Linked DNA regions of Luteolibacter yonseiensis. The protein of the gene in region 1 interacts with the protein of each later gene in a pairwise test. Links are inferred from orthologs where the notes say so. Each region holds a gene or a part of one and is shown in the gene's direction. Other genes may lie near its edges. The genes, in order: ruvC and ruvA.

Region 1 (11,839 bases):
ACCACGATGCGTTTCGGTGAGATCAAGGTGCTGATCCTGGACGAGGTGGACCGCATGCTGGACATGGGATTCCTCCCGCAGGTGCGGAAAATCGTCAATCTCTGCCCGTGGGAAGGCCGCCAGACGCTGTTTTTCTCGGCCACCATGCCACCGGCCATCCAGACCTTCGCCCAGTGGTGCCTCACGGATCCCCAGAGCATCGAGATCGCCCGCACCTCCATCCCGACGAGCGTCACCCACGCGTTCTACCCCGTGGCCATGGACCAGCGGGACGAGCTGCTGCTCGACCTCCTCAAACAGACCGAATACCACTCGGTCATGATCTTCACCCGCACCCGCAAGGAAGCGGACCAGCTCACCCAGCTCATCAAGTCCACCGGCCAGCCGAAGGTCGCCGCCATGCACTCGGACATCAACCAGGTGGACCGCATGAAAGCCCTCGCAGGATTCAAGGCCGGAGACTACGAGATCCTCGTCGCCACCGATGTGGCCGCCCGCGGCATTGACATTTCCGGCGTCTCCCACGTCATCAACTACCGCGTCCCGGAAAATGCCGAGGACTACGTCCACCGCATCGGCCGGACCGGCCGCGCGTCCGCCGAGGGCGACGCGTTCACCATTCTCACCGCGGACGAACTGGATTACGCGAAGTCCGTGGAAATTTTCATCGATAAGGAAATCCCGCGCCGGAAGTTGGAAAACTTCAACTACATCTACACCGCGCTGCTCGACGATTCCCCGATCAAGCCAGTCCGCCGCAAGAAGGTCGGCGGCGGTGGGAAAAAGAGACGTTGATTTTCAGCCTGGTTCGGGTAGGAATCAAGCATGGCAGTGACCTTGGATTTGGGACGAATGACCACCTCGGAGAAACTGAGGCTCATGGAAAATCTCTGGCATGATCTGTCAAACGGCGAGAATGATGTCCCATCCCCGGACTGGCACGGCGAAGTGCTTGCGGAGAGGACCCGCCTGATTTCGTCCGGTGAGGAAACCTACCTCGATTGGGAAATGGCCAAAAAACTACTCCGTGACGAGTTACGGTGAGGATTTCGATTCAGCCCTCCGCCCTTGCCGATCTGAGGAGCGGATTCCATTTCTACGAATCCCGGGAAAGCGGACTTGGAGACTGCTTTTTGGAAACGCTCTATTCAGAGATTGATTCGCTCCAATTGTATGGGGGCATCCATGCGATACATTTCGGAAGCTTCCACCGCCTCCTTTCGAAGCGTTTTCCCTATGGCATCTACTACAGCGTTTCCGCAGATTCCATATTTGTGAACGCTGTTTTAGACCTGCGTCGCAATCCGGAATGGATCACCCGGACACTCGATGACCTGGCCTGACCCGGATTTCTCAAACAATATCCCATGCGCATCCTCTCCATCGATCCCGCCGTCCGCAACACCGGCTACGCCGTGCTTGAGGGGGATCCGCGCAAGCCGACGGTGCTCGCCTTCGACGTCATTTCCATCCCGAAAGCCATCGCCCAATCCGCCGCGTTGTCGGCGATCCGCACTCATCTGGTGAACATCATCACGAAGTTCCAACCGGACGAGATCGCCGTCGAGGGGATCATCTATGTCCAATCCCACCAGACCGCCATCTCCATGGGAGCCGCGCGCGCCGCAGCCCTCATCGCCGCCGCCGACCACGGGCTCAAGGTTTACGAATATTCTCCGAAAAAGGTGAAGATGGCCGTGGTCGGCAATGGCAACGCCGATAAGAAACAGGTCGCCTTCATGGTCCGCGCCATTCTCGGTCTTTCCGAAACCCCGCCAGCGGACGCGGCGGACGCCCTCGCCATTGGAATGGCCCACCTGCAGGCTTCCGATCCGCTCAAAGCAAAACTCCTCGAACGCCGCCTCGTCTGATCATGTTAGAAATCATCCACCTCCCCGCCCCCATCGGATACGAAGACGGCCTCCGCCTTCAGGAGACCCAGGTCGCCTCCATCCTCGACGGCTCGGGCCGGGACACGATCTTCCTTCTGGAGCACGAGCCCGTTTACACCATCGGGCGCCTGCGCGACCAATCATCTCTGCGGAACCCGAACTCGCTCCCCTACCCCGTCCACGAAATCAACCGCGGCGGCCAAGCCACCTTCCACGGCCCCGGACAGCTCGTCGGCTATCCCATTCTCGATCTCACCTCGCGCGGCAAGGACCTGCACGAGCACCTGCGCAAGCTGGAGGACGCTCTCATCCGGGCTTGCCACCGGTTCGGAGTCGATGCGGGACGACGCGAGGGATTGACCGGAGTCTGGGTGGAAAACCGCAAGCTCGCCTCCATCGGCGTGGGAGTCAGGAAATGGATCAGCATGCACGGCTTCGCCATCAACATCACAAAGGAAAGCCTCCCGCCGTTCTTCGCCATCACCCCTTGTGGAATCGATGGCGTGAGCATGAGTTGCCTGGCCGACGAGGCTGGTCGGGAAATCACCGTCGCTGAAGCGGCTGTGGCGATCGAAAAGGAGTTGCGCGCGCTGTTCGACGCGTAGCGGTCGGGAGCCCTCCCTCCGGAGCTCCCCCTCCGGCATCGCTCAAAAATTGAACATCCCTTGTGAGTCGTCGACTTCCTCTTCGATCTCTTCCTCGATTTCCGGCACAGACTCCGCCACCGGTTCGGCCGGTTCACCCTTGGTCACCCCAGCTTTCTGGGTCCCCTCGCGCAATCCCGCGGCGGCGAAACGGATGAAGCGGCTGAGAGTGACCTCCATCGACGGCGCCCCCGAGACACCTCCGCTCACGCGCGAAAGGATTTCCTGATGCGTCAGCATGTGGATCATGCCGCCGATGACAAAATGAATGCGCCACGCGAGCTCCTCCATCGGCACGGTGGGCAGGGCTTTCGCAAACGCCTTGCTGAACCGTTCACCGGACTGGCGGAATTGCTCCTCGACCTGAAGCGGCAGGCCATTGCCCTGCTCCGCGCAGATCCGGCCCGTCAGCTTGTAAAACAAACGTTCGGCGAGTTCGGATTTCTTCACCTGTCCGACAAGCGGGCGCACCAGCGCGTCGATGATCTCCTCCAATGGAATGGCTTTTTTCCCCCATTGTTTCTCAAGCGTGTTAAGGCGCTCGATCCGCTCCTCGGTGACCGGCGTCATGTAGCGCATCATGACAAGGGCCACCAGATTGTCGCGGCTGCCGAAATGGTAATTCACCGCGGCGACGTTCGTTTTCGCGTATTGGGTGATGTCGCGGACGGAAACGGCTTCGAATCCTTTTTCGGCAAACAGCAGCTCGGCGGCATCAAGCAATTTCCTTTTGGATCCGGACTCGGGAATGGTCATTTCACGCATGGGCGGTGCCGACTCAAGCGGATGAAACAGCGATGTCAAACGAACGATTCAATCATTCCCGAACACACCGCCTTTTCCCCTATGGAATAAGGATTGTCAGAAGATCGGGAGGCCGGTTATCCTTCAGTCCACAATTCAGCAAACTTAACCATTTTCCCAATGAGTTTCCCCATCCGCAGCCCCCGCCACCAGACCGGCGGCATCGTCGTTCTCGCCCGCGTCATTGACAAGATCCGGCTGAATGCCGAAGGGAAATTGCCGGAAGGTTACCACGTCGGAATCGTCCCGGGCAACCGCACCTTCGATGACCGCCTGTGCAAGTTCCTCGGAGTGGACTTTGAAGCGCTGAGCGGACGCGTGCTCGAGGGCGGCAGCGACGACGAGATATTGGACTGGTGTTTCAAACACGGACAACAGCCCAGCGCCGAGCAGATCGAGGTCTGGAACGCATTCCTCACCAAACGCGGTTGGCGTGATCCGGCGACAACCGGTTTCGAGAAATCCAAGGCCGAGGCCGGATTCGCCGACCGTGACGACATCCAGACCTTCTTCGACGTCATGGACGCGGAAGAAGGACACGCGTGATTGGTTCAGTTTCCGCCCGGAAAAGGATTCGCCGACCATCTCAGTTCGACCTCGTCTGAAGTCACCGGGGATGCTTCAGGCGCGGCGGTGAAAATTGCGAGGCCACCCGCGACGATCACCGCAAGTGCCACCAGGGTGAAAATGCCAGCCGCCCCGAGTTGCCGGCGGGGTATCATCAGCCGTCGGACCCGATCTTCCAATGAGGAGGACGTGGACATCGAAAGCGCGAGCTTTCCCGATGCCCGCTTCTCCGCGAAATCACACAGAAGATGCGCGTAATCCTTGGCAGGAACACCATTTTTCAACACCGCCGCATCGCACGCCACCTCGCATTGCATCGTCAGCCTCCGGGCGATCCAGCCCACGAGCGGATTCCCTCCATTGACAGCACAGGAGATTTCAGCAATCCAGCGCCACAGCGGATCACGCCGGGTATGATGCGCCATTTCGTGTTCCAGTACCATCCGTCGGCAATCATCCGACCACCCGTCCCAAGCTTCCGGAACGAACACCACCGGACGAAACACCCCCGCAGCCACTGGTCCGCGCAGGCCATCGAGCCGCCGGATCTCCACTCCATCCTGCCGGCTGATGAGCACCGAGCGTCGCCGCCACCGCGAAATCTCCCACGCCGCGACCACCAGTTGCACCGACTTGATCAAAAACCCTCCCGCCCACAGCGAGAACAGCAGCTTCATCCACGGGAACCCCGCCTCACCACCACCTGCGGATACCTCCAACGGAACACTGTATTTCGGCAGCAAAAGCCACAACACGGGAAAAACCGCCAGCAATCCCAGCACAAGCACGGTAAGCCTCGGATCCCGTGCCTGATCCCGCCTACCGGTGGCAAACACCAACAGCGCGGCAATGGTGGAGAAGCTGAGAATCGCTATCATGATCTACAGATCAGGGAATGACGGGTTGATGGTCTGTTTTATTCAATTTGTTCCAGTCGGGATTCGATGTCCGCGACAAGCCCGTAGATGTCGGCATTGTCACTGATCACCAGCGCGTCCGCCGCATGAGGAACAGGCAGTTGTGAAATGCCGTCGAGAAACTGCTCCATCTTCAGCCGATCCGTGGCCAGAGCTTCCGGCCGGCAATAGATCACGATCAACTGGTCACCGAAGTTGGAAGCCACGCGGCCCCGCAAAAAACCGCCGTAGTCCGGCTCATCCTTGAGGATGTGTTCATACCCCTTCGGCACATTCTTGCGATGGGCATCCTTCGCATCGTATAGCGTTCCATCCGGATAAATCCAAAAAACGAAATCCGGAGCCAGATGGGTGAAGTCCTTGATCGCGTTCCTCCGTCCCGGGAATTTCTCAGCCAGGAAAGGGAATGCCTCGGAAGCGGTGGCCCGGGAGATGGAACCGATGGTGATCATTCCTTTCCATCGATCAGCTTTCTGATCCGGTCGATCTCCTCGCCGCTCAGTTTCTGGTCCTGCGGATCCAGCAATGACGCGACGAGCTTTTCCGGGCTCCCTTCGAAAAACGTGGCGATGAGCTGTTTGAGCGCCGTGCGCTTGGCCTTCTTCTCCGGCACTGTCGGTTCATAAACGTAACGCCGGGAATCCTTGGAGTGCTTCACCAGCTCCTTCCCTTCCAGAGTCACCAGCAACGCCCGCACCGCCGAATAGCTCGGCGGGTCCGGCAGTTCCTTCATAACCTCCTCGGCGGTGGCCTTGCCCAGACGGAACAGGATGTCCATCACCTGCCGCTCCCTTCTCGAAATCTGCCCGTCTTCCAATCGTTTCACGCGGCCAATCTTCCAGATGCTGGAAAATATGCAATTTAAATGCTGTTTTTAATGCATTTAAATTTGACAGCCCGATTCCCAAATGCTGTTTTTCCAGCACTATGAAACACAACCCCACCCGCCTCCTAGCCGGGATCATCGCCTTGGCCGGCCTCTTTTCATGTTCCTCCCCTAACATCCCCTCGGCCGCCCGACAACGGAACGCGGGCGAATCCGATTCCATCCGGGAAGAGGCCCGTCCCGGCCTCGCTACGGGTTGGGGGAATGAAAAAACGTCCGTCCTTGGCAATCAGTCCTTTGTCCGCGCTTCGTCAAAACCCGCGGGGATCAGTGCCATTTACTACAACGACAGCAAGGGCATCAAGGCGATGACCTCTGAAACCTATCGCGTCAAAGGAATGCAAACCGCGGCGGGGGAACTTGTGGAGTGGGGTGTGAAAGGACGTACCGGGTTTCTCGACAGCTACAACGAGGGCTATAATGGCTGGCTATTTGCAAGTTACGAAACCAACCCACGCCGCATCGTCGAAGGCATCCCCAACTCCACCTACACCATCGTCGTCCGCAACCGCTCGAAATCCGCCCTCGAAATCGTCGCCAGCGTGGACGGTTTGGACGTGATGGACGGCAAGACCGCCTCGTTTTCCAAACGCGGCTATATCGTGAATCCGGGAAGCACGCTTGAAATCGAAGGATTCCGCACCAGCGGCAGCACGGTCGCAGCTTTCAAGTTTTCAAGCGTTTCAAACTCCTATGCGAATCTCCGCCACGGCGACACCCGCAATGTCGGCGTCATCGGCCTCGCCGTCTTCACCCAGAAAGGCGTGAATCCCTGGACCTGGATGCCGGAAGAGGTCGGGAAGCGGAACCAGGCCCGGACCTTTGCCGAAGCTCCCGCCCGCTGACCCGTCGGAGGGCCTGACTCCGGCTGACCCGGCTGCAACGGTAAAAACCATAGGACAACGACAAACAGGCAACCCCGTCTGCTCTCAACCCCCTCGCGTGCCGGACAGATCGACAGGAGTTCCACTCGCGTGCCGGCAAGCCGTCAAAGAATTCTTTCGTAAACACTCCCCCCGCCCATCCGTATTCACGGGAATCTCCGTCCGATTTCCCTGAATGCCTCGTTCCCTCGTCATCCTCACCGCCCTCGCCTCCTGGTCCTCCGCTCAGGAAAAGACGACCTACGACGACCACGTTTTCCCGATTTTCCAGCAGTCCTGCCTGAACTGCCACAATCCGGACAAAGCCAAGGGCGGACTGGATCTCTCCACCTATGCGGCCTCGATGAAGGGTGGATCCGGTGGAAAAATCGTCGAACCGGGCGACGTGGGATGCATGCTCATGGGATCGGTCCAGCATACTTCCGAAAAGAAGATGCCGCCCGAGGGAGACAAGCTGGCAAGCGCCCAGATCGACACCCTCAAACGCTGGATAGAAGGAGGCCTTCTCGAAAACAAATCCTCCTCGGCCCGCAAGGCGTCCAAACCCAAGTTTGAAACAACCTTGCGGTCCGATCCCGCCGCAAAACCGGACGGCCCGCCCCCCATGCCGGAGCACCTGCTTCTCGAGCCACCGGTGATCACCGCACGCCCGGCGGCCGTTCATGCGCTCGCCTGCTCTCCTTGGGCACCGCTACTGGCCGCCACGGGGCAGCGCCAGGTGCTGCTCTACCATACCGACAGCCTCGAACTTGCCGGTATCCTCCCCTTTCCGGAAGGAGATCCTGTCTCGCTGGCATTCACTCCGGACGGCCGTTACCTGATCGTCGGAGGCGGAGTGCCGGGCAAATCCGGAGTCACCATCACCTTTGACATCACGAACGGCAGCCGACTGCTCACCGCTGCCAAGGAATTCGACAGCATCCTCGCCGCCGACATCCGGCCCGGATTCGACATTGTCGCCACCGGCGGTCCATCCCGGCTGCTGAAAATCTGGAATACCGGCACCGGGGAGCTGGTCAAATCCATCAAGAAACATACCGACTGGATCACCGCGCTCGATCTTTCGTCCGACGGCGTGCTCCTCGCCAGCGGAGACCGCAATGGCGGGGTTTTCGTCTGGGAGAGCGAATCCGGAAATGAATTCCACAGCCTGCGCGCCCATCAGGCCGCCATCTCCGCCACCGCCTTTCGCGCGGACTCCAACATTCTCGCCACCGCATCCGAAGACGGCACCCTCCGGTTTTGGGAAATGAACGGCGGGAGCGAGGTGAAAAAAATCGACGCCCATCCCGGTGGCGTCACTGCATTCGCCTTCGCCCGCGATGGCTCATCCGTCTCCGCGGGTCGCGACATGAAGGTCAAATTCTGGAAACCGGACTTCAGCCACGCCCGCGATCTCGTTCAAAACCTCCCCGCCCTCCCCACTGCCATCGCTCTTGATTTCGAAGGCAAACAAGCGTTTGTCGGGGACGCTCTCGGAAACATACAATCATTTCAAACATCCGATTCAAAGAAGCTAACCGAGATCAAAAACAACCCCTCACTGATTGAGACGCGAATTCAAACAATCGCTTCAACCATAAACAACCAGGAACAAAAACTCACCGAATCCGAAAAAGACCTCGCAGAAAAAACCGCTGCCAGAGATGCGGCGAGAAATACGCTCAGCGAGTCAGAAAACGAACTCAAACGATTGATTGAAGCGCATAAAACAGCCCAAATTACCGCTTCCCAGACCACTTCGGAAGAAGCCGGAAAACTGGTTAATGAAGCCTCCTCAAAGATTCAGCCCGCAGAACAAACGATCGTTCAAAACCGCGGCAACGTTGAAGCCTCCGAAAAACTTCTCACCTCTTCCACTACTGCTTACGAAAATATAAAAACATCCATAAATTCATTAAAACTTAATCAAAAGCGCTGGTCCGCCGCCACAATCAATACGAAAGCTTTAATCACTCGTAGGGAAGCCGAAGAGACCTCCCTCGTCGCCGACGAGGATCAAAACAACTACACACAGGCCGCGGCAGCAATTGCGATTCAATCGGATGCTTTAAACATAAAAAGATCTGATCGTTTGGAACTGAGCGAGCATTTGATGCGATCGACCTCTCCTGCAATCACCGAAGAACTTCAGGCGACACTCGCTGCTCTCGACATCCGCATCTCCATCGAGCAGGCGCGCTTGGAAACGCTGGAAAACGACAGCCTGATCCTCCGCGATAAGGCGGAGCACACGGCCCCCCTCACCTACCGGAAGAATCTTGAAAGCATCGCCCTCCGCAATGCCTACCTCAAGGCCTTGGAATGATCTTCATTTCCTACAGAGTTTTTCTTGAAACCCATGCGGTGGCCATTCATACCCCTCCCGCGACATCGCATCAGGAGAGGTGGTCGAGTGGTTTATGGCTCCGGTCTTGAAAACCGGCTTAGGGAAACCTAACGTGGGTTCGAATCCCACCCTCTCCGCCATCAGTCCCTGCCGCCAGGCTTTGCCCTCGCACCGTGCCCGTCAAGCGGTGGAAAATTCCTAACATCCGACGCTCTCTTGAGCTTGGCAATCGTCGGAAATGCGGACAGCTTACCGGCCATGTTTGATCCAGCGCGCTATGATGGCCGCATGCCTTACCGGCGTTGCGGTGATTCGGGACTTCTGCTTCCGGAAATTTCCCTCGGATTTTGGCACAACTTCGGCCACGTGGACGACTTCGAGGAAGCGCGCAGGATCATGCGCCGGGCGTTCGACCGGGGCGTCACCCATTTCGACCTCGCCAACAATTACGGTCCGCCTCCGGGATCCGCCGAAGAGAACGTGGGCCGCATCCTGGTGGAGGACTTCGCCAGCCATCGCGACGAACTGGTCATCACCACCAAGGCCGGCCATGACATGTGGAGCGGACCCTACGGACAGGCCGGATCGCGCAAGCACCTGCTGGCTTCGCTCGACCAGTCGTTGAAACGGTTGCGTCAGAACTACGTGGACATCTTCTACTCACACTGTCCGGATCCAAACACCCGTTTGGAGGAAACGATGTCCGCGCTCGCCACGGCGGTTCACAGCGGCAGGGCACTCTATGTGGGACTCTCGAAGTATCCGCTCAAGCGTTTGAAGAAGGCGGTGAAAATTCTCAAGGACATGGGCATCCGCTGCCTCATTTATCAACCGCCTTACTCGATCCTCAACCGCTGGCCGGAAACCGAGGGTATCCTGGACTACCTGCTGGAGGAAGGAATCGGCTGCGTCGTTTTCAGCCCGCTGGCGCAGGGCATGCTGACGCCGAAATATGTGGCGGGCATCCCCGAGGGTTCGCGCGCCGCCCGCTCGGAGGGATTCCTCCAAGCCGAGCAGGTCGTGGCGCAGCAGGAGAAAATCCGCGCGCTGGGCGATCTCGCGGCGGCGCATGGCACGCCGTTGAACCATCTCGCCATCCAGTGGTCGCTGCGCTCCCCTGCCGTCACCTCATCGATCATCGGTGCCCGCACGGTCGCGCAGCTTGATGATTCGCTCGACGCGCTCAGATCCCCGATGCCTGATGAAGGACTGTTGGCCGCCATTGACGCGATCGCGCCATGTGTGAAGAAAAAGCATGCGGAGGACTGATTTCCCCCTTCTACTACCACCATGACCTGGAACGACCAATTTCTCGCCCTCTTCGACCGCTGTCTCGCGAAATACCAGGAGGGCGACACCGACTTCGAAAAATACTACAGCTGCGAGGAAGCCAGATTCCTCGCGAGCATCGGCTGCAAGCCTCGTGAATTTTTCGACTTCGTCGAGGACTTCGGCAGCGAGGGAGAGCCGACGATCTCCACCGCCCTGCTCGTCGCCGCCGTCCGCCGCGACTATTTCCATACCGTGCAGAAAGGCATTCCAAGTGACAAGGAACTGACGCGCGACGACATCCCGACGTTCGGCGAGGAACTGGAAGGAATGGCCTACCTGCCGCGCATCCTCGCGAAGGGCCGGGCCAAGCTCCATGGCGAGCTTGATCCGGACCTCATGTTCGGATGCGGTGGAGACCGGAATTTCCTCAAGAAACACGGTGACATCCACCCGGCCGATTTCCTCCGCCATCTGTGGGCTTCCGGGAACGAGGACAACAAGATCGTCCACTGGATCAAGGAGCAGCAGGACTGAGACAAACCTGCGGAATCGCATCAGAATCAGTCGCGACAGAGACGCCGCGACGCCACAATCCTCAACTCCGTGCTTGCCTCGAAGGGCGGCGCGGCCTATCCCCCACCCACAAATCATGGCTAGCACACCCATCATCAACCTCCGCAAGGGACACGCCGTCCGCCACAACAACGAAGTCTGTCTCGTGATCGACCACGAACTCAAGACTCCTCCGCGCATGGCGTCGTATGTGCAGATGTCCATCCGCAGTGTCGCGACCAAGAAGGTTTTCAACCTCCGCATGACTTCGAACGACAGCATCGAGGGCGTGATCCTCGAGCGCACCCCGCACGAATACTCCTACAAGGACAGCAGCGGGTACCACTTCCTCGACCCGAACACCTACGAGGACGCCGTGGTTTATGAGGACCTCATCGAAGGAGTGAAGAACTACCTCATCGAAGGCCAGCTCTACAACCTCATGGTCGCGGACGGCATCGTCGTGGCCGTGGATCTGCCACTCACCATGGTGATGACCGTGGCCGAGTCCTCGGAAGGCGTCAAAGGCGATTCCGCGAACAACGTTTACAAGCCTGCGGTCATGGAGACCGGTCTGGTCGTCCAAGTCCCTCTCTTCATCAACGTCGGTGAGAGGATCAACGTGAAGACCGAGGACAACTCCTACACCGGTCGCGCGAACGGATAATCTCCCTCCCTTCCGTAAGATTTCAACCACCCGCGGGCTTCGGCCCCGGGTGGTTTTTTTGCGGAGGGACATTGTGACAATTCCGTCACGGATTAAATTTTGAGGATGTTCAGGAGTGAAGAACATTGGTCAGATCATGAAGAACATCCTCATTTCCATCACCGCGGCACTGGTATCCGTCGCAGGCGCCCAGACCATCAGCATCAAGGGCTCCGACACTCTGGGAGCCAAGCTGGTTCCCCAGCTCGCGGAAGCTTTCAAAGCCTCCGGCAAGTCCGGCATCAATTTCGAAATCGCTGCGGAAGGTTCCTCCACGGCGTTCCCCGCACTGGCGAACGGCACCGCCCAGATCGGCATGTCCTCCCGCAAGATCAAGGAGGACGAGGCGACCTCCGCCCGCTCGAAGGGCATGGCGCTGCAGGAAA
Region 2 (11,846 bases), on another replicon or contig:
ACTCGGAGCGTCCGAGCTGGCCCTCGATACCGCGGAGGGAGCGCACCATCTCATCCGCTGGTATGAAAAACTGGGTTTCCGGTTCATCGAACACATGGACTGGTCATCCACGAACTACCGCAGCGTGATACTTTCGAAGACCCTGTGAACGCGGCGAACCGCAGTTTATTGTTTCTCCAAACCGGTTGCAGCTCCCACCTCCAGCACCTGGATGCGGCCCGAGTCCGCACCCTTGAGATCCGCGGGGTAGACCGCGTTCCCAAGAGAGTGGAAAACCACCGCCCCGCCATGATTCTCCCCCCTTTGAACGACATGCGGGTGTGCTCCCACGATGAATGACGCTCCCCGCGCGACAAGCCAGCGCGCCCACCGCCGTTGTTCGTCATTCACCTTCACATCATATTCATCTCCTCCGTGGACCATGATGATCACCCGCTCACCGGCCGTCCGGGCTTCCTGGATCTCCCGTGCTATCCTGTCCTGGTGCGACGGCAACACCGCGATACCGGGATGATCCGCCCCCGCCGCACCGGCTGGAAAATAGCTGGCACCGAAAACCGCCAGCCTCACGCCCCGGGCGGTCACCCGCCATGGCCGGCATGCCTCCGCTTCGTTTTTCCCCACTCCGAAATAGGAAATGCCCGCCGCGTCCAAAGCCTTCATCCCCTCGACAATGCCATCCCTCCCGGCATCGGCGGCATGATTGTTCGCCAGCGAAACGGCATCCACGCCCCGCTCCTTCAGCCATGCCAGCCGTTCCGGAGGGAATCGGAAATCATAACGGGGCTTCGTGTCCGGCTCGCGCATGGAAGGAATGCCTTCGAGATTCGCCACGAAACGGTCCGCCCCTCCCTTGCCAAAACCATCGATCACCCTGCGTTCTTCTCCAGCCAAAACCACATCCCCGGCAAACGCCAGACGGCACGTCGGCAAAGCCGCCGGAACACGCAGTGAAAAAACAGGCCGGGATTCCGCCAGCCGCGACAGCGCGACGATCTCAGGAAAACCTCCGAGATGATGGACCACGGCATCACCGCCATCCAACAAACCGAACGGTTCCCGATCCTCCCAAACCGCCGCGACGTGTTTCCCGAAATCGACGACCACCCCCCTCGCGATTTCTTCAGGTGTGATTTTCACCGGATCCTGAAGAGAAACACCTTCCGCCTTGGTCGCGAGCCGGGCGCGCAAACGTCCGGGATCGCCCCACGCCAGAGGAATGCCATTCCGCCGCCAGGCGTGGACGAAAAGGTTCGCGCAATCACCGCCCCAGCCGGTCTCCACCCCGGAAAGATCGCCCGCCCTCACGCCGGCGATTCCGAAAACATAGGGCATGCCGAAGCATTCCGACACGGCGCCACGGAATCCCTCCGCCGAGCGGATCCTCAGTTCGATGCGTGGCGTCGGAATCCAGCCCTCTGTTGTTTCCATCTCCGCCTCAACGAAAAATCTCCCGCCCGTGGGACGCCGCCATGCCGCGGGATCAAGCTGCGAATCACCGCTTTCACCCAAGCTACGACGTTTCTCGTAGATCCAGCGGGCGGGCGATTGCGAAAAATCCTTTCCAAGCCCGGTCTCAGGCAGCAGGTCATACGCGTCCCTCGCGGGCTCCAACAAAAACCAACGGGTCCTGCCGGTCGAGGCGGCGGAGGCTTCCGCCCTCAACACGGGTTCCCCGCCGAGCGGAAACCTCCACACCCCGTCGCAGTCGATCTCCCCATGATCCGGAACAATCCGTGCGGAAACGGACTCATCCGCCCAAGCGGCGGCGGACCACCGGCGGTTCCGATCGGCGATCCTCAAATCGTCCGCCATCATTCCCAGCTTCATCCGGAGTCCTGCGGAGATCTTCGCAATGTCCCAGCGTGGAACCTGATGCTTCAGTTCCGCCGCCTTCGACGAATCGTCCGGCCTGTCATCAAGCGAGGCATCCAATTCCAGAAAGGCTCCACGCGTGCGGCGCACGGCATCCACCGCAAGGCTGACGAGCGCGTCCGCCTCTTCATCGCCTCCAAGCCATGGACGGGAAACGGCGAAGGCGACACCGGCCAGCCCGGGCCAATCCATCGCCCGCTCCCAGATTTCTTCAAAGCGCGACACCCGGTCCGCCGGATTCATTCCCGCGAAGAAATCCAGGTCGATGGCGAGGACGACCTTGCGCGTTCCCGGCTGCCAGTCGCGGTAGCGTTTCAGGTCACAGGTTTCCCAGCGTCTTTCAAATGAGCCGGCTGAGCGCGGTTCGACCTCCAGCCGACCGTCCAGCGACTCCGTGGCATCAAGGGTTTTCGCCGCCCGTTCCTTGGCGGAAAGTTCCGGCGCGGCAAGCCACAACACACGATCCAACGGACGTGGCATCAGCGGTTCGATCCAGTTGAACGCCTGGATGCGTCCGGTCTTCCTCCAGTCCTCCACACGGGCGGCCCGCTCCTTTTCCGATGGCACCCGGCGCAATTGCTCGCGGATCTCCTCGGACCTCTCCGCCGCGGAACCATCCGAATGGGCATCCACCAGGACCAGAACGTGTTTCTCATCCAGATCGAAGTTCCGGATGATCCAGCCGGCTGTTTCCGCGTGGTTGTCAGCGATGAAAACCGGAAGCTCTTGTCCGGCTCGGACAAAACCAGCGAGAACGGCAATCAACACCAGGACTTTAGCGAACCGGTCCAAGTTTCGGTTTCTTGTCGAGTTTCACTTCCAACCAAACCCCGCTGACACAGAGGTCCTCGAATTTCGTCCCCGGCCACACATCTTCGAAAGTCAGCCTGATCTGCTTCACCGGCTTCACATACCCGATGACGGGAATGCGCCGCACATTGTTGGAATCGGGGACATCCACACCGAACGAGTGCTCTCCATTGAGAGTGACCCGTATCCGCTTCGGCCGGGCGTTCGCTTGGAACAAGCCGTCGCTTTTTGAATAACCCGGGCGGACCAGGATGGCGGCCAGGGGTTTCGGCGCCACGGGTTTCAACTCCAGCCATTCACCGGCACCGGTTCCCGGCACACCCTCGCTCCAGGTCTCCTGCCCCCACATGCTTTTCACTTTCCCAGCGCCATATGAATTGCCGTCCGCAGGAGGAAGCTCCGAACTCGCCCGCACTTCGTAATTGATATGGGACATCAGCCATTGGCTCCCCCGCTCCACGAAACGCGAGGTTTCGGAATCATTGTGTCCCGATATGGCTGGAGAGGCTTCGATTTCCATATCATCCGCCATGGAAGGTTCCAGATTCTCAAAATTCCATACCCAGTTTTCACCGTCTTTTTTGAACCGGTTCACCGGCTTGATCACCTTGAGTTCCCTTGGATCGATACCCGCCGGCTTTATGATGATGTGTCCCGTCCCGATGGTCCCCGCCCAACAGGCGGCGGTTGAAAGGCGATACCGGAACATTGCGGGGCTTTCAGAAGTATTGTCACTGACATTCCATTCCTCCGATGGATAATCACTGTCAAAACGGATCATCACGGGCTTCTCCTCCCCCGCCGAGAATGTGATCTCCGAGATCAGCCAGCCCGCGATCCCTTTGAAACGCTTGTCCCCCACCTCCTTTTCCTCACTTTGCCATTTCACGGCCACGGACTTTCCCGACGCGGTGATCAGGTAGTTTTTGCAATACTTCAGCGACTTGGTCTTTTCGGATGCGTCCTCGCCGACAGCAACCATCATGCTGGTATCGAACGACTCCTCCACCGGAAACCCGAAGCGCACCTTCACCTTTTTGTCCGTTTCATTCCGCATCAGGTAGCGCACCTCGACGTCGGCGGATTTCTGGCCCAGCCCGACAGTCAGCTTCTCATCCAGTATCCGGATTTTCTCCGTCTCTTCCGGTTCGAATCCCGCGACATCCCCCGCCCGCTCGACGCCACCCCGGAAGTAACCGCCGCCATTGGCGAGAACGGGTTGCAGGAACAGGGTGAAACAGATTCCCAGCCACACCTTGGTTTTCATTGTTCTCTTATCGGCGATCCGGACCGGTGAGTCAATTTTGAACGGGTTCCGGAACGAATCCGGAAAACATGCCATTCTAACGGGCTGGTTGGATCTTCGGTTTTTTGTCGAGCCTGACATGCAGTTTCACACCACTGACGCACAAGTCCTCATATTTGCTTCCCGGCCACACCTCCTTGAATGTCATCCGGAGTTTGTCCACAGGCTTTGAATAACCTTTGATCGGGATACGGAAGCTCTCCCTCCGGTCCGGAACATCAACACTGAATTGATATTCGCCATTCAGATCGATCGATATCTTTTTTGGCCGCGCGTTTGCCTGATAGTATTCCTCGCTGGAAGTGAATCCCGGCCAGATTTCAATCGCAGCCAGCGGTTTGGAAACCTCTGGAATGATTTCCAACCATTCGCCAATACCCGTCCCCCGGGCACCTTCGCTCCAAGCGATGTCCGGCCTGGAGGTTTTCACATTCTCCGCCTGATAGGAATGCGTCCCGTCGGCAGGCAGCGTCGAACTCGCCTTGATCTGGTAGTTCGCATGGGACATGGACCACCGTCCTCCGCGATTCACATATTCGGAACCGTCGGAGCTTCCAAACCGCACGGGGAACGTGTCAACCGACGGGCTGGCTTCCACCTCCATATCATCCGCCATGGCCGGCTCCAGATTTTCGAAATTCCAGACCCAGGCATCCCCTTCCTTTTTGAACCGGTTCACCGGCTTCAGGACTTTCAATTCCTGTGGATCGATCCCAGCCGGCTTGAGGACGATGCGACCGGTGGAGATGGTTCCCGACCAGCATGCCGCCGTGGAAAGACGGTACTTGAACAAAGAGGCACCTGTGGACGAGTCATCACTCACACTCCACTCCTTGAGCGGATAGCTGCTTTCAAAACGGATCATCACCGGCTTTTCCTCCCCCGGGGCGAATGTGATTTCGGAAATCAACCACCCGGCGAGGCCTTTGAACGGCTTCTGTTCTCCGGACTTCTCCTCGGCCTGCCATTTCGCGGCCGTGGACACCCCCGAAGCGGTGATGACATAGTTCCTGCAGTAGCCGGGCTGGTCCGGCTTCTTGTTTTCCACTTGGTCGGGCATGCCAAAGTCATTTTCGTCAAACGACTCCTCCACCGGGAATCCGAAGCGCACCTTCACCTTCTTGTCCATTTCATTCCGCATCAGGTAGCGCACCTCGACGTCGGCGGATTTCTGGCCCAGCGCGACAGTCAGCTTCTCATCCAGGATCCGGATTTTCTCCGTCTCCTCCGGTTCGAATCCCGCGACATCCCCCGCCCGCTCGACGCCACCCCGGAAATAGCCGCCGCCGTTCGCCAGAGCGGGCTGTGCCAGAAGGACGGAACCGGCTGCGAGCCATCTGTGGATTCTCATGATCGCGATGCTCGCCCACGCCACCAGGGAGTCAATTTCCGAATGGCGAGGCGCGGCGGCATGCTTACCACAGGATCAGTATTGACGCACCAAATCACATGTTCAAACTGACACCATGATAGCGAGACTGCGGGGCAAGGTGATCGAGGCGTATCCGAACCGGCTGGTGGTGGATGTGCAGGGAGTGGGATATGAGGTTTTCATTCCGCTTTCCACGTTCGACCGCCTGCACGCGGCGGAGGGCTTGCAGGTGGATCTGCGGACCCACCTTCATTTCAGCCAGCTCGGGCAGAAGTTGTTCGGCTTCGCGAGCGAGGAGGAGCGGGATGTGTTCCTGCTGTTGATCGACCGGGTGAGCGGCGTGGGCCCGACGATGGCGGTCTCGGTGCTGAGCGGGATGAATGTGAACGATTTCAAGAAATGCGTGGTCGCCGGGGATGTGGCGGGCCTTTCGAAACTCAAGGGGGTCGGAAAAAAAACCGCGGAGCGCATCGTGCTGGAGTTGAAGGACAAGGTCGGCGTGGTGGAGACATGGCAGGACGCCGCCGCAGGACAGGTGAGCGCGGGGGCGGCGGATGCCGAACTCGCGTTGATCGCGCTGGGCTACAAGCAGGTCGACGCGCGCAGGTCGGTGAAAAAGGTCCTTGATACCGACCCTTCCGCAACCACCGAAATCCTGATCCGCGGCGCGCTAAGAACGTTGCAAGGGTGAAGAATCCGACAAAAAAAGTCACCCAAGTGTGATTTTTTTGTTTCTTGTCAGACCGTATTTCACCGGACCAGTCTGAGTGACCGTTGTGAAATTATCATATTTCCGACGGCAAAAAACTCATTTTGAAATTTCAACATGTCTCACACCTCCCTGAATGAAAAAATCGGCCGCCATCGGTGGACCATCTGCGGACTGATCTTCGCCGCGACGACGATCAATTATCTGGATCGGAACGTCCTCGGGCTGCTCAAGAAGACATTGTCCGAGGATGGGGTTTTCGGAGCCACTCCGGGGGACCAGGAGCTGAACTACTCGACGGTCGTCATCTGTTTCCAGATCGCGTACGCGCTGGGGATGGTTCTCGCGGGCAGGATCATCGACAAGGTGGGCACCAAGCAGGGCTACGCCTACTCGCTCATCGGCTGGAGCCTCGCCGCCATCGGCCACGCCTTCGGCCACCACACATGGAGCTTCGGACTCTGGCGCGCGGCTCTCGGAGTCACCGAAGCGGGAAACTTCCCCGCTGCGAACAAGGCCATCGCCGAGTGGTTCCCGAAAAAGGAGCGCGCCTTCGCCACCGGATTCTATAACTCCGGAGCGAACATCGGAGCCATCGTCGCTCCGCTCTGCGTGCCGTACATCGCCTCGGCATGGGGTTGGGAATGGGCGTTCATCCTCACCGGTGCGGTAGGCCTGCTGTGGCTGTTCTTCTGGTACAAGATGTATGGATCACCGGCTGAGAAGCTGCGGAGCGGCAAGCTCCAGCAAGCGGAATACGACTTCATCCACAGCGACACCGACGAACAGGAAGCCGAGCGTGCGGACACATCCGGTGAAAAGGTTTCATGGTTCCGTCTGCTGAAATTCCGCCAGACGTGGGCCTTCTTCTTCGGGAAATTCATGACCGACCCGATCTGGTGGTTCTTCCTCTTCTGGCTGCCATCCTTCCTCGAGGGAGAGAACGCCCGCAAGGTGCGTGAATACATCGCCGCCAATCCGGGATTCGCCGGTGACAAGGCGGACATCCCGGGCGTCATCAGCTGGCCCTTCGCGGTGGCCGTGGTCTACACCGTCTCCACCGTCGGTTCCATCTTCGGTGGCTGGCTGCCGAAAAAATTCATCGATGGCGGCATGGATCCGAACAAGGCGCGCAAGCTCTCCATGTTCATCTTCGCCCTCTTCCCGCTCACCGTTCTTTTCGCATCCCGCCTGGGCGAGATCAATACCTGGCTCGCCGTCGCGACCATCGCCGTCGCATGCGCGGCCCACGCGGCATGGTCGGCGAACATCTTCACCACGGTTTCGGACATGTTCCCGAAAAAGGCCGTCGCCTCCGTCACCGGCATCGGTGGCATGGCGGGTGCGGTCGGAGGCATCCTCATCGCCCGCGCGGCCGGACTCCTTCTCAAGCACTACTCCGCGCTCGGCAAGGTGGAGGTCGGCTACGGAATCCTCTTCGTCATCTGCGGCTCGGCCTACATCACGGCATGGGTGCTGATGCACCTGCTGGTGCCGAAGTTCAAGAAGATCGTCCTCTGAAAACTGTTGGTAGGTTCCCTGCCATGATATTTGGAGACACCGCGGACTTTGCTATTGAAGCATACCATGAACCCCATGGCCCTCGTTTTGGCGGATTTGGCAGGATGTGCATCTACATCCAAGGCGTGTGCCTAGGCGATATCCGGGAGAATCATTGCTCATTGTTTCACGCCACCGACCGCATTCGGGCGGTGGCGGCGGACTTCCAGATCCTCTGGGATGAAAGCTTGGCCAGCTTGTCAGATACCGCGATATTTACCCTTATCGATAAAGAACTTTATGAGGGTGCGGCTCCCGGGCATAGAACCGGCCATACGACACGTGACTTCCTGACGAACACGGGTGAAATGTTTGATGGCGCGAAGACGTTCGTCGTCTTCCGGCCACCTGACCGGCTTCATATTCTGTTTCGGCTTCAAGATGACACGTTCGGTTCGGCTTCTTGCAACATCCAGACTTTTCGAAATGTCGCGGACGCCTACGTCGGTTGGTTTGAAGAGCAGGTGCGGACAACCGCTCCACCCTATTTCCCCATCAATCCGTTTGATTTGGATGAGAAAGTTCCGGACGAGGACTGACCATGCACCACAGGAAATGGTGGCCGCCCGTATCAAAATCAGGGGATGCCCAGTCTGCTTCGCAAGCGGGCCACCGCCCAGGTGGCATGTTCCGAAATCAACGGATCCTCATCCGCCGCGGCTTTCTCCAATGCGGGCAGGTCTTCCAGCGTGCCGGTGTTTCCCAACGCCACGCAGACGTTCCTCAGGAATCTCGGCCTCTTGATCCGTTTGATGGGAGACTTCGCGAAAAGGGCCCGGAAGCCATCGTCATCCAGATCGAGGAAATCCCGCAGGCGCTTTTCAAATACGGTGGTGCGCGCGTGAAAGGTGATTTCCCGGGATTCCACGGCGAAGCGGTTCCACGGACAGGCGTCGAGGCAGTCGTCGCATCCGTAGATCCGGTCGCCCATGGCAATGCGGAACTCCTCGGGGATGGCCCCCTTGTGCTCGATGGTGAGATAGGAGACACACCGCCGCGCATCCACCCTGCGGGGCGCGGTGATCGCCCGGGTCGGGCAGGCGGTGATGCATGCGGTGCACTTCCCGCAATGGTCGCCATAGGGTGGGTCCGGCGTGAGATCCAAAGTGGTAAGCAGTTCGGCGAGGAAAAACCAGGCGCCCATGTGGCGGTGGATCTGCACGGTGGACTTGCCATTCCATCCGAGCCCCGCGTCACTGGCGAAGTCCCGCTCCAGCACCGGCCCGGTGTCCACGTAGAACCGCTGCGTGCCGCCGAGCGTCCGCAGTTTCGCGTCGAACTCGCGCAGCCGTTTCTCGATCAGGTCATGGTAGTCGTTGTTCCATGAATAGCGGGCGATGCGGTAGCCGCCGGGATGGCCCTCGGGAAACGGGCTACGGCCCGGGTAGTAGTTCAGCGCGAGGCAGATGACGGATTTGCATCCGGCGAGCACCTCACGCGGATCGCAACGGCGTTCCGGAGTCCGCTCAAGCCACGCCATTTCCCCGTGCTTGCCCTCCGCGATCCACTCGCGGAACAGGTCCGCGTGGCCCGCTTCCTTCGCGGCGGCGATTCGGCAGTCGTCGAAGCCGAGCTCCGCCGCCCATGACTTGATCTGTTCGATCATCGGGTCACAGGTGTCCGGTGAAAAAGTAGCGCGCGCTCTCGAGGATGCCGGTTGCGAGCTCTCCGCAGTCCAGGCCGAGGATGTCCACCCTCAGGTGGGCCGTTTTTTCATAAAGCGGCGTCCTCACCTCCATCAGCGCCTCGATGCGCGCCCGTGGGTCGTCGGTATGCAGCAGCGGCCGGTCGCGGTTTTTCCCCGTGCGCTCGAGGATCACATCGACGGGCGCGTGCAGCCACACCACATACCCGAGGTGTCTCAACAAGTCCCGGTTGGCCTCGCGGCCGATCACCCCGCCGCCGGTGGAGATGATGCGCCGCGGTGCCGCCGGATCGCAGAGTTCTTCCAGCAGGCGCGTCTCCATGTCGCGGAACTTCTCCTCACCTTCTTCGGCGAAGATGGTGGTGATCGCCTTTCCGGCGCGGTGTTCGATGACATGGTCCATGTCAACCAGAGGGTAGCCTAGCCGATGATGGAGCTCGCGCCCGACCGTCGATTTCCCACTACCCATGAAGCCGATGAGAACAATGTTCTTCGGCGGAGGGTGCGATTCGTTCATGGCTAGACCCTACCCACTCCCGGCCACGGGGATAAACCGTAAAATGGCGCGCCGCTCATTTTGGCACTCCTCCGAAACCTCTGCCCGCCGTTTCATCGGTTTTCCAAAACCGAACTTGGTATGAACCATGCTTAATCCGGTGTGAAAAAACGGACAAACATTCATACCGCGCCGTTAAAATCCAACCACACCCACCGCCATGAAATTGTTGCCCCGCCTTGGATTCACCGCAGTTGCATTGCTCGCCATGTGCGGGTTCGCCAATGCCGCCCCCTTGAAGATCGCCTACTCCGACTGGCCCGGCTGGATCGCATGGGAGATCGGCGTGCAGAAGGGCTGGTTCAAGGAAGCGGGTGTGGAGGTGGATTTCCAATGGTTCGACTACGTCCCCTCGATGGACGCCTACGTCTCCGGAAAGGTGGACGCCGTCTGCATGACCAATGGCGACGCCCTCGTCACCGGAGCCACCGGCAAGCCCTCGGTCGGCATCATCATCAATGATTTCTCCAACGGAAACGACATGATCGTCGCCGCTCCCGGCATCAATTCGATCAAGGAACTCAAAGGCAAAAAGGTCGGGATCGAGGAAGGTTTCGTCTCCCACCTGCTCCTGCTTACCGGTCTCGAAAAGAACGGCCTGAAATCCGATGACGTCACGATCGTCAACACGCCCACCAACGAGACTCCGCAGGTGCTCGCCTCGAAGGCGGTGGATGCCATCGGCGCGTGGCAGCCGAACTCCGGCCAAGCCCTCAAGGCGCTGCCCGGCTCCAAACCGGTCTTCACGTCCGCGGACGCCCCGGGCATCATCTACGATCTCCTCTACGTCTCGCCCGAAAGTCTTGAGAAAAACAAGGACGACTGGGCGAAGGTGGTGAAGGTCTGGTACCGCATCGCCGCTTACATGAAGGCGGAGGAAAATCTCGACGATGTCCTGAAAATCCTTTCCGCCCGGGTGAAGATCTCACCGGAAGAATACGAACCCTTCCTCAAGGGCACCTATATCCTCACGCTGGATGAAGCGCTCAAGCGCTGGGAAACCGGTACCGGACTCGGCACCGTTTACGGCTCCTCCAAGGTCGTCAACGAGTTCAACCTCAAGTTCAAGGTCTACGAGAAAACCCAGGACGTCGCCAAGTACCTCGATCCCTCGCTGACCAAGGCCCTGGCTGGCAAGAAGGGCGAATGAACCTGTGAATCCCTCCTTCAGGACCATGCCGCATCCCGACACGTCGGCATGGTCCGTCCGCGCCTCCATCCCACCCGCCTCCGCCATTCATGACACGTCCCGGCATTCTTAAAAACTGGTTCCTGATCCGCCGGGATCTGCCACAGACGAGGAGGTTCGCCCTCTCGATCACCTCGTTCCTGCTTCCCCTCGCCCTGTGGTGTCTCGTTTCCTACGTCCCATGGATCTGGCATCCGGACGTGAAGATCGAACTCTCCGCCGAACGCGAGGGCGTGACCACGGTCTTCACCGCGGGCGATCACGTCAGCCGGAAGTTTTTCCCGGAATTCGCCCAGGCCGTCAGGGATGACAACGCGAAAGTGCTGGCGGCCAGAAGCGCCGGCACACCTGAAACGGGTGCTAAGCGGAAAAACCAGAAACTCCTCCGCCAGCTCGCCCCACTCGCCGTGGAGCATGGCTGGCTGCCCCACACCGAAGGACAGAACGACGCCGTCCTCTACACGCTCTGGCGCGACATCGCCACCGGTGCGAAAGTCGCCGTAAAGCCCGCGCTGACCGACGAGAATCTCGGGATCGTCCGGGAAAACTGGACCATCCTTTCCGCGGCATCGCCCACCTTCTCCTATCAGCTCCTGCCGGACGCGCCTCTGCTGAAACTCATCCCGCAGGGCAGGCCCGCGAATCCCGTCTATCTGCCCGCGCCGGATGAGGTTGTCAGGACCGGCCTGCGCGACTTCACCGCCGAGGTCCCCGCGGGAGAACTCACCATGGGGCAACGCTACAAGCGCTCCCTGCACGTCATTTTCATGGGCTTCATCTGGGCCTGCATCGTCGGCATCCCCATCGGCATCCTCTGCGGTGTG

What was found.
Region 2: the proteins of ruvC (region 1) and ruvA interact in binary tests that used the Escherichia coli proteins (3 or more experiments, as listed by UniProt). The link is inferred for Luteolibacter yonseiensis from one-to-one orthologs.

Annotation. Positions count from the first base shown.
Region 1 is NZ_JAENIK010000012.1:112,179-124,017, reverse strand. Bases 255-3,119 are described here. They hold ruvC (crossover junction endodeoxyribonuclease RuvC), read left to right. Parts: upstream 255-1,367; coding sequence 1,368-1,871; downstream 1,872-3,119. Other genes in these bases: JIN84_RS16335 (TetR/AcrR family transcriptional regulator), read right to left, coding at 2,540-3,119; lipB (lipoyl(octanoyl) transferase LipB), read left to right, coding at 1,874-2,497; JIN84_RS16350 (addiction module protein), read left to right, coding at 826-1,044; JIN84_RS16355 (DEAD/DEAH box helicase), read left to right, coding at 255-795. Outside these bases: more of JIN84_RS16355, read left to right, coding at 1-254; more of JIN84_RS16335, read right to left, coding at 3,120-3,301; JIN84_RS16330 (DUF5069 domain-containing protein), read left to right, coding at 3,461-3,886; JIN84_RS16325 (M56 family metallopeptidase), read right to left, coding at 3,892-4,785; JIN84_RS16320 (hypothetical protein), read right to left, coding at 4,824-5,276; JIN84_RS16315 (BlaI/MecI/CopY family transcriptional regulator), read right to left, coding at 5,273-5,650; JIN84_RS16310 (hypothetical protein), read left to right, coding at 5,752-6,555; JIN84_RS16305 (WD40 repeat domain-containing protein), read left to right, coding at 7,199-8,902; JIN84_RS16295 (aldo/keto reductase), read left to right, coding at 9,182-10,192; JIN84_RS16290 (DUF5069 domain-containing protein), read left to right, coding at 10,214-10,729; JIN84_RS16285 (elongation factor P), read left to right, coding at 10,845-11,414; JIN84_RS16280 (phosphate ABC transporter substrate-binding protein), read left to right, coding at 11,551-11,839.
Region 2 is NZ_JAENIK010000008.1:155,810-167,655, forward strand. What follows is about bases 4,384-7,255. They hold ruvA (Holliday junction branch migration protein RuvA), read left to right. Parts: upstream 4,384-5,457; coding sequence 5,458-6,054; downstream 6,055-7,255. Other genes in these bases: JIN84_RS06880 (NADase-type glycan-binding domain-containing protein), read right to left, coding at 4,384-5,342; JIN84_RS06890 (MFS transporter), read left to right, coding at 6,190-7,255. Outside these bases: JIN84_RS06865 (GNAT family N-acetyltransferase), read left to right, coding at 1-148; JIN84_RS06870 (CapA family protein), read right to left, coding at 166-2,643; JIN84_RS06875 (NADase-type glycan-binding domain-containing protein), read right to left, coding at 2,651-3,952; more of JIN84_RS06880, read right to left, coding at 4,029-4,383; more of JIN84_RS06890, read left to right, coding at 7,256-7,593; JIN84_RS06895 (hypothetical protein), read left to right, coding at 7,617-8,171; tRNA epoxyqueuosine(34) reductase QueG, read right to left, coding at 8,210-9,238; JIN84_RS06905 (shikimate kinase), read right to left, coding at 9,243-9,794; JIN84_RS06910 (ABC transporter substrate-binding protein), read left to right, coding at 9,994-10,983; JIN84_RS06915 (ABC transporter permease), read left to right, coding at 11,073-11,846. UniProt on the Escherichia coli protein: The RuvA-RuvB-RuvC complex processes Holliday junction (HJ) DNA during genetic recombination and DNA repair.